Regions from separate parts of the Brevibacillus sp. MCWH genome, predicted to be linked through region 2. Evidence: riboswitches for the same ligand, from Rfam matches in the RefSeq annotation. Region 2 holds a riboswitch; the other holds the start of a gene.

Region 1 (4,415 bases), on a different contig from region 2:
CGGTTCGAGCGATTCGCGAAAGAATCCAAACGTGCCTCTCGTACCCGCCAAACTGCTTTCAATCGGTTGCATCTCCATCCCTGCCTTTTTCGGATTCTACCCGGTAGTGTGCGACAAACGGCGCGGTTGTACTCAAACATCGGTGAAAATGGAAAAAGCCTCCCGCCGGATACAGCCCGGCAGAGGCTTCGTGCTGGTGTTATGGTCAAATGAGGGAAATCGACAGCAGGGTAAACAGGGCCAGAGGAATCACCTTGCGGCGGCAACGGCGCTTTTTCTTCTTGTGAACAGGCACTCTGAACACGCCGAACGGAACAGGGTAGAAGTATGGATAGCTGGGGTATGGGTATGGACTGAAATCAGTATACGGGCTTACCTGGGAATACGGGTTGCCATACAAATTGATGTTGTTTTGCAGCGTGACGTTGCCCTGGGGTCCAGCGGTTTCGTAGGGACTGACCGCTTCGTACGGACTTACCATTTCGGCAGGTTGTTCAAACGGTGCGGTTTGCTCGTAGGGGCTCACCATTCCCTCAGATTTGCCGGACGGACCGGCTGACTCAAAGGGACTCACCATCCCGTACGGACTCTCAGCGGGGCCGGTCTCGTAGGGACTTACCATCCCGTACGGACTGACGTTGGGACCCATCTCGTAAGGACTTACCATCCCGTACGGGCTGACGTCAGGCCCCATCTCGTATGGGCTTACCATCCCGTACGGACTGACATTCGGCCCCACTTCGTAGGGACTCACCATCCCGTACGGACTGACGCCGGGCCCCATCTCGTAGGGACTTACCATCCCGTACGGACTGACGTTGGGACCTGTCGTACCGTATGGACTGACGGCACTCTCCCGAGGCGGACATCCGTCTTGCGGTCGTGATTTTTGCGGATACCGGCTGGAGACCGGCTCCACAGCTCCCATAACATCGGCCGGCCCCTCATCGTTTTCCTCAATTTCCACGTAGACGTGGAAATCGTCAACATCGAGAATTTTGCCCTCGTACACACGACCGTCCATCGCTTCGATCCGTACCTTTTGCCGCGCGTGCTTCTTGCAAATCTCCTGCACGGTTTCACGCATATCCTTTAACATGCTGACCGCCGCCGGTTCAGCCTGAAACAGTTGTTTTTGCGACGACTCCATGAAAACTCCTCCCCTTTTGTCGTTTCTGTATTACGATATACGCCTGTGTGTGGGGAGGTGTCTATTTTTCCAGGCAAGTCTAGCCCATTTTGCGGCCTTGTGACACGACACTCGTAAAGCGTTCGGGCAAAAACGGTTCCAGCCGTTCTGTCCGTCCCTGTTCCAGATAATCCGCCATCAGCTTGGCTGTGATCGGAGAAAGCAGAATGCCGTTGCGAAAGTGTCCGCCGGCGAGCGACAATCCCGACCATCCCGGCACCGGCCCCAACAATGGTTTGCCGTCGGCGGTAGCCGGGCGCAGTCCCGCCCATGCTTCCAAAAACGGGGCCGATGAGAGCGCCGGCACATACGGCATCACGCCGTTCAGCACGCCGGTCAAGCCTTCCAGCGTGACCTCCCGCTGGAAGCCGGCCTCGTCTTCCGTAGCGCCGAGGACGATTTTGCCGTCCCGTTTGGGGGTGATATAGCCCGTGCTGCCAAAAATCACTGTCTGCAGCGGAATCCCCGCCGAGTCGACCGCTGCGATCTGTCCACGCACCGGGAGAACGGGAATGGACAGCCCCAGCCAGCCCATCGCGATGCCGGCCCACGCCCCGGAGGCGATAATGGTTTCGTCGGCAAAGAGCGATCCCGCAGTCGTCTCGACGCCCACCACCCGGCTTCCTTCCGTGACGAAGCCCGTCACCACGCAGCCGGAAAGCAGCGTCACGCCCCGCCGCTTGCACGCCGTCACCAGTGCCTGCAGCAGCATCCGGTTGTTGACATGCCCTTCGGATGGCGAGTGGATCGCCGCGATCGCCCGATCCGTCAACAGCGGTTCAACGTCGCGGATGGCCGCTCCGGTCAGCCAGCGGACATCGTAACCGCTCTCCCGCTGCCAGGTGAACTTTGCGCGCAACTGCTCCGCTTCCTCTTCCGTCAACGCCACGGTCAACAGCCCGTCGATGCAAAGCTGCACATCTCTGCCCGCCTCTGCTTCCAGCTCCGCCGCCCATTCCGGGTAGAGGCGAAGCGACTCGATGCCCAAATCAAGCAGCGGGCCTGGCTGGGAAAATTCCTTGAGCGGAGCCAGCATGCCGGCCGCTGCGGAAGACGCCTGGCCGCCCCACGCCCCCTGCTCTGCCACCGTGACGGACAACCCGCGCCGCGACAGCTCGTAAGCCAAACTTAATCCGATGATGCCTCCGCCTACAATCAAACAATTCGTCATGGTTCTTCCTCTCCTCGATGGAACTGCGCCCCGCCCTGCTCAAGCGGCGAAGCCTGGGTAAACGCGCTGTTCTCCTGCCACCCCGCTGATGCCGCCCCACCGGACGAAAGCATGCAAAAAGCCCACCTTCCCCGGCAGGAAAGGTGGGCCGATGCACATCCGCAAACACAGACTGCTCTTTTGCTTGCAACCACTTCCCTGCGCCAGCATGATCTGGATCAGGTGCAAAGGGTCGACGGTCATCGCTTCCGTCCTCTCAGCCCTGCGTGATGGACTCCCCCAGTAGCTTTCCGTTATGTCGTTTACACCCTTCAGTATAGACCTGCGGCCGCTCCCTGGCAAGAGCGCGGCGCTCAGTCCTCGTCTTTCACATCGTAGCTTTCAGGAATGGGCTCGTTTCGGGTCGCCTCCTCCCATTCCCTCAGTTTGCGGATCTGTTCCAGATGATGTTGAAACTGGTCCTTGTTGATCAGGTATTCTTCGCCGTTGTGAACGGCACGGATGCGTCCCTCGCGGATTTTTTCCAGAATAAACGTCTCCGGCAGTTCCAGGTAGGCAGCGGTCTCGGACACAGTCAGGTACGTCTTATTGCTTTCCACGCAGTCTCGCTTCCAGTGCTGCTTTTTGCTGTTCATACCCCGGTTTGCCCAGCAGGGCGAACATGTTCGCCTTGTAGGCTTCCACTCCGGGTTGGTCAAACGGGTTGACCCCGAGCAGATATCCGCTAATGCCGCATGCCTTTTCAAAGAAGTAGATCAGCTCACCGAGATGGTAGGCCGTCGCTTCCGGAATTTCCACCACGAGGTTGGGCACACCGCCGTCCACATGGGCCAGGAGCGTTCCTTCAAACGCTTTTTTGTTGACGAAGTCCATGCCCTTGCCGGAGAGAAAATTCAACCCGTCGAGATCGTCCGGATCTTCGCTGATCGTAACGTCCACCGCCGGCTTGGACACAGCCACCACTGTTTCAAACAGGTGGCGCATGCCGTCCTGGATGTATTGTCCCAGCGAGTGCAGATCGGCGGAGAACTCGGCAGATGCAGGAAAAATCCCCTTGCCGTCCTTGCCCTCCGACTCGCCGAACAGCTGCTTCCACCACTCGGCAAAATAGCGGAACTGCGGCTCGTAGCTGACCAGCAGCTCGACGGTTTTGCCTTTGCGGTAGAGCGCGTTGCGGACAGCCGCGTACTGGTAGCACGGATTGTCTTCCAGAACAGGCGTCAGGTAACGCTCGCGGGCAGCAGCAGCGCCCTGCATCAGCGCATCGATATCGGCGCCGCTCACGGCAATCGGCAAAAGACCTACTGCAGTCAGCACGGAGTAGCGTCCGCCGACGTCGTCGGGGATGACGAACGTTTCGTACCCTTCCTCGTCAGCCAGCCGTTTCAACGCGCCTTTCGCCTTGTCCGTAGTCGCGTAGATGCGTTTTTTCGCTTCCTCACGTCCGTATTTTTTCTCCAACCAGGCGCGGAACAGACGAAACGCGATGGCCGGTTCCGTCGTGGTGCCCGATTTGGAGATGACATTAATGGACACGTCTTTCCCTTCGAGAACATCCATCAGATGGGAGACGTAGACCGGGCTGATATTGTTGCCGACGAAGTAAATTTCCGGCGTGCGCCGTTTGGACTTGGGCAGCAGGTTGTAAAAGTGGTGGCCCAGCACATCCACGACGGCTTTGGCCCCCAGGTACGAACCGCCGATCCCGATGACCAGCAGCACATCAGACTCCGCTTGAATTTTCGCGGCTGCCTGTTTGATCCGTTCATATTCATCCTTGTCATAGTGAATGGGCAAATCGACCCAGCCGAGAAAATCACTGCCAGCCCCCGTCTTGTTGTGCAACAACTCGTGTGCCTGTTTGATTGCAGGGGCAAGCTGTGTCCATTCGTGCGGCCGGACAAAGCCCAGAGCATTCGAGCAGTCGAAACGAAGAACTTGGTTCATGGTTCCCTCCATAAAAAGACATGTTTGTATCTGTTTCTCATCTTATCATGTTTGACATTGAGCCGGCAGAGAAAGAAGTCGGATCTGTCCTGCGGCGAAGAAATTTGC
Region 2 (4,415 bases):
CTGTCCCTGCATGTGCAGGTGGCTGGTGTCCACCACGACGGCGTAGTCGGCGGAATAGCCCCGTTCGATGGCGGAGAGAGTGCCTGCTTCCCCCGCTTCTTCGCCGATCACCGATTGAAAAATCAGGTTGCCTTTCAGCTCGATTCCGTGCTCGCGCAGCATCCGGATGGCAAACAGGCTGGCTGCCAGGCCGCCTTTCATGTCGGCGACGCCGCGTCCGTACAGGCGTCCGTCCCGGCCCCGGGTAAGCGTAAACGGCGGATAGGTCCAGCCGCTGTCGTCGCCCACTTCCGCCACGTCGATATGCCCGTTGATGATCAGGCTGTGCGCCCGCTCCGGCGCAGTGCCCCGCAGGCGGCCCACCACGTTGTCATCGCCGGGAAAGACCGGCCAGCGATCTACCTCAAAGCCCAGCTCGTCCAGTTTTCGGGCGATCAGGCTCTGCGCGCCGCCGCTGTTGCGGGCAGGCGGGCTGACCGTGGGATGAGCGACGAGTTCGGCCAGCAGGGCAAACAACTCTTCTCTCCGCTCGGCTATAGCTGCCGTGACGCGTTCCACGTTATTCAATCATCCCTTCTGTCGGACTGCTGGCCGAGGCGTAACGCTTTTTCGGGATGCGCCCGGCGAGGAAACCCTTGCGCCCCGCCTCCACGGCCAATTTCATCGCTTCGGCCATCAGCACCGGGTTGTCTGCCAGCGCCACGGCTGTGTTCAGCAGGACGCCGTCTGCCCCCAACTCCATCGCCTTGGCGCAGTCGGCCGGAGACCCGATGCCCGCGTCCACGATAACCGGCACCTTGGCGTCTTCGATGATGAAGCGCAGGTTGTGCTCATTGAGAATCCCTTGGCCGGAACCGATCGGCGACGCTCCCGGCATGACTGCGTGCACACCCACTTCCTGCAACCGTTTGGCGAGAATCGGGTCATCGTTGGTGTAGGTCAATACGATGAAGCCTTCTTGCACCAGGATGCGGGATGCCTCCAAGGTGCCGATCGGATCAGGCAGAAGCGTCTTGGGATCGCCGATCACTTCCACCTTGATCATGTCGCACAGCCCCGACGCCTTGGCCAGCCGGGCGATCCGCACCGCCTCCTCGGCCGTGTAAGCGCCTGCCGTGTTTGGCAGCAGGGTGAATTTTTTCAAATCCAACCGTTCCAAAAAGTTGGGCGCGTGCGGATCTTCCAAATTGAGCCGGCGCACGGCAAAGGTAAGGATCTCCGCTTCCGATACTGCCACCGCCTGGGTCTGCGTGTCCAAATCGGGAAATTTACCGGTTCCCAGCAAGAGGCGGGAATGAAACTCATACGGTCCAATTTTCAATGTATCCATCTTGTCAGCCTCCTCCGACAAAGTGAACGATTTCGATTCGATCGCCGTCTGCGACTGGCGTGGTTTCATAACGGGCGCGGTCGACAATCTCGCCGTTGCGCTCCACGACCACGATCTTTTCCTGCAGTTGGTAGGACATTAGCAGGGCTCTGACAGTATTAACCTCGTCGTCCAGCTCCACGCGTTTGCCGTTCAACTGTACCAGCATGGTCCCCCTCCTTTCGTCAGCGCCGCCGGGAATGGCCGGCCGCTTGTCGTCTTCCAGCCGATAAAAAAACAGCTTCCCTGACTGACCGAAGTCCAGACAGAAGAAGCCGTTTGCACCGATGTCGGGCGGACGGCAAACAAAAAAACCATCCGCCACGGATGGTTTTGGTTATGCATGTGCAGTGATCGCACTTCGGTCCGCGTGTCGCGGCACGAAATCACGACAGTGCGTTAATGCAGCCGATACCTCTTCCTCCGCTGGCATGACCCAGGTCAGGTTCAACGGTCAGTAACACATTCGTTACAATCTCAGCCGACTATGCTCGGCCCCCGTTTGGTATTGCGCTATGCAGTTTTGCTTGCTCGACTACTACAGTAGCACGCTGCCCTTAGTTTGTAAAGGTCTCCTTGCGCAGTGCCTCCAACTCGTCGAGACAGCGCTGGGCCCACGTGACCATTTTGCGCAGTTTGTCCATCTCCCGCTCCAAAGCGGTCTGAACCGATTCCTTGTAGTCGGGCACCGCTCCACCGTAACGGATCACGGTCTGACTGGGCACCATGATCTTTTCCTGATAAGACAGCGCGGGACGCTGATGAAACAGCGGCACATCCACCTCGTACGGGTTGTGCAGGTCGCCCTGCGTCGGGTATTTCAATACCGCAAGCACCTTGACCAGCAGTTTGTCCCCGTGATTTTCCAACACCTCCGTCACGTATTCGCCCGTTCTGTAGGAGACGCGTACCAGATCTCCCGTTTGCCACAGCGACATGTCTATCTCTCCTTTCTTGAAAAAGCGTCAGTCCTGTTATACCCTGATCGATTCTTCCAGCAGCCGGCAGGCGTGTGCCAGCACCGCTTCCGCAGGAAGAATCGGCGCGCCCCCTCCCTGGGCCAGCGCAGGATTGCCGCCTCCTTTGCCGTCGATCAAGGGCAGCGTATCCTTGAGCAACTGGTTCATCGGCAGCGCCACCTGCTCGCCGCGAGCGAACAGAATCTGCAGCTTGTCTCCCTCGGCCGCGAACAGACAGACCGCGTCCGCTGCCTGTGCCGTTACCAGTTTGGCGAGCTGCTGCAGCTGCTGCATGCTCCGGCCAGCCCACACGGCCTTCACCAGCCGTACGTCAGACAGCGGTACCGCCTGCGCCAGCAGAGACTGCGCTTCTCCTTCGAGCAATTGTGTTTCTTTTTCCTCCAGCGCCGCTTTCAGCTGCTCCCGTTCTGTCACCAGCCGCTGTACCTGCTCGGCCAACTCCGGCTCGCCGGCACTCAGCGTGCGGGTCAACTCACGCAGCAGCAGATGCTTGCGGGAATAGTCGGCGAGAGCCCGCCAGCCGCAGAGGAACGTGACCCGGATGTTGCCGCGGTGCCGCTCCCACCCGATGATTTTAATCGGCCCCACTTCGCCGGTCCGAGCCGGATGGGTGCCGCCGCAGGGGTTGTAGTCAAAGTCCGGGATAATTACCACACGAATGTTTTCGCTGACGGTTGGCTGTTTGCAAAGAGGCATGAGGGCCAGTTCAGCGTCCGTGACAAACCGTGCCTCGATGGGCCGGTTTTCCAGCACGATGCGGTTGGCCAGGGCTTCTACCTGCTCCGCCTGCTGAATGGACAGCTCATCCAACCGGACATCAATGGTGACGTAATCCCTGCCGAGGTGAAAGGCGACGGTCTCTGCCCCCAGTACCTCGACAAACGACGCCGAGAGGATGTGCTGCCCGGCGTGCTGCTGCATGTGATCAAACCGCCTGGGCCAATCGATTTGGCCCGCGATCTGCTGCCGCTCCTGGGGCAGCGGAGCTTCCAAGCGGTGGCGGATGTCACCGTCCACTTCCACCACGTCGATGACGCGGATGCCGCCCAGCTCGCCCAAATCGCAGGGCTGCCCTCCCCCTGTCGGGTAAAAGGCAGTGCGGTCCAGCACCACGTACGGTGTCCCGTCGGGTTCCGTCCCCCATTTCAGCACGCTTGCTTCAAAGGTGTGCAAATACGGATCGTCATAGTACAATCGGTTGTTCATAGCCGCTCCTTACTGCCGATTTTTGTCTTCCAGCAGGTTTTATCCATTTCGCTTCACGCAAGTCTCCCTCGTCCGGATACTGCCGTATGTACGTGTCGCTCAGCCGGCCAGTCGCGCCAGTTTTTGCTCCCGTTCTGCTCGTTCCTCCGGCGAAGCGAGATCGTATTTTTTCAACAAATGAAACAGTTCGTTCAACGTCTCCTGGGACAGCGGCGTTGCGAGCAATTCCTCAAGACGGGCTGCCAGCGCTTCGGGCAGGTAGGGCGTCTGCTCCGCCAGCTTCGCCCGCACGTCTTCCACGCTGTGATTCAGTCTGCATTCTCCCATATGCCCTCTCCTTCTTCCGTTTTGCACCATCATACCATGAGTGGCAGGCGAAGAAAAAGGCGTACGCCCCGTTCGGAGGTACGCCTTTTGTTTCTGCGTAGTCTTCACACTCGTTTGCGAACGCGAAAATTGTCTTCGATCAACAGCCAGTTTTGCGGAAACGGCAGCCCCAATTTCCAGTAGCTGACGCCGCGCAGGCCCAGTTCCTTGACCAGGTTGAACTTGGCCTGGATCGAACGGGCGTCTTCGAACCAGACGCGATGGCGGTTCTGATCGTCGTCCGTGTACTCGAAAAACGGCGCCTGCGCTTGATAATCGTACTGAATGTTGACGTTCCGCTCCCGTGCCAACGCGATTGCCGCCTGCGGGCTGAGGGAGCGAGCGGTCGTGCCGGGCTGGAAGGGCAGCCTCCAGTCGTACCCGTACAAATTCTGGCCCATCAAGATTTTGTTGGCGGGCATTTCCGTCAAGGCGTACTCCAGGACCCGGCGTACGGGACCAATGGGCGAAACCGGCATGGGCGGACCGCCGCT

What was found. A riboswitch is a leader RNA that binds a small molecule or an ion and turns the genes downstream of it on or off. The one in region 2 is predicted to bind thiamine pyrophosphate.
Region 1: linked by a shared signal. The riboswitch ahead of thiO (glycine oxidase ThiO) and the one ahead of thiS (sulfur carrier protein ThiS) in region 2 are both predicted to bind thiamine pyrophosphate.

What each region holds. Positions count from the first base shown of each region.
Region 1 is NZ_SDLF01000005.1:104,995-109,409, forward strand. It holds gene ETC00_RS06410 (YugN family protein) at 1-72, opposite strand, end outside; gene ETC00_RS06415 (S1 domain-containing protein) at 206-1,150, opposite strand; gene thiO (glycine oxidase ThiO) at 1,230-2,360, opposite strand; TPP riboswitch at 2,539-2,651, opposite strand; gene ETC00_RS06425 (excisionase family DNA-binding protein) at 2,714-2,959, opposite strand; gene ETC00_RS06430 (glucose-6-phosphate isomerase) at 2,946-4,307, opposite strand.
Region 2 is NZ_SDLF01000004.1:44,568-48,982, reverse strand. It holds gene ETC00_RS04750 (acetylornithine deacetylase) at 1-558, opposite strand, end outside; gene ETC00_RS04745 (thiazole synthase) at 560-1,330, opposite strand; gene thiS (sulfur carrier protein ThiS) at 1,335-1,538, opposite strand; TPP riboswitch at 1,771-1,881, opposite strand; gene kapB (kinase-associated lipoprotein KapB) at 1,927-2,307, opposite strand; gene ETC00_RS04730 (alanyl-tRNA editing protein) at 2,344-3,555, opposite strand; gene ETC00_RS04725 (50S ribosomal protein L7ae) at 3,655-3,882, opposite strand; gene ETC00_RS04720 (glycoside hydrolase family 18 protein) at 3,987-4,415, opposite strand, start outside.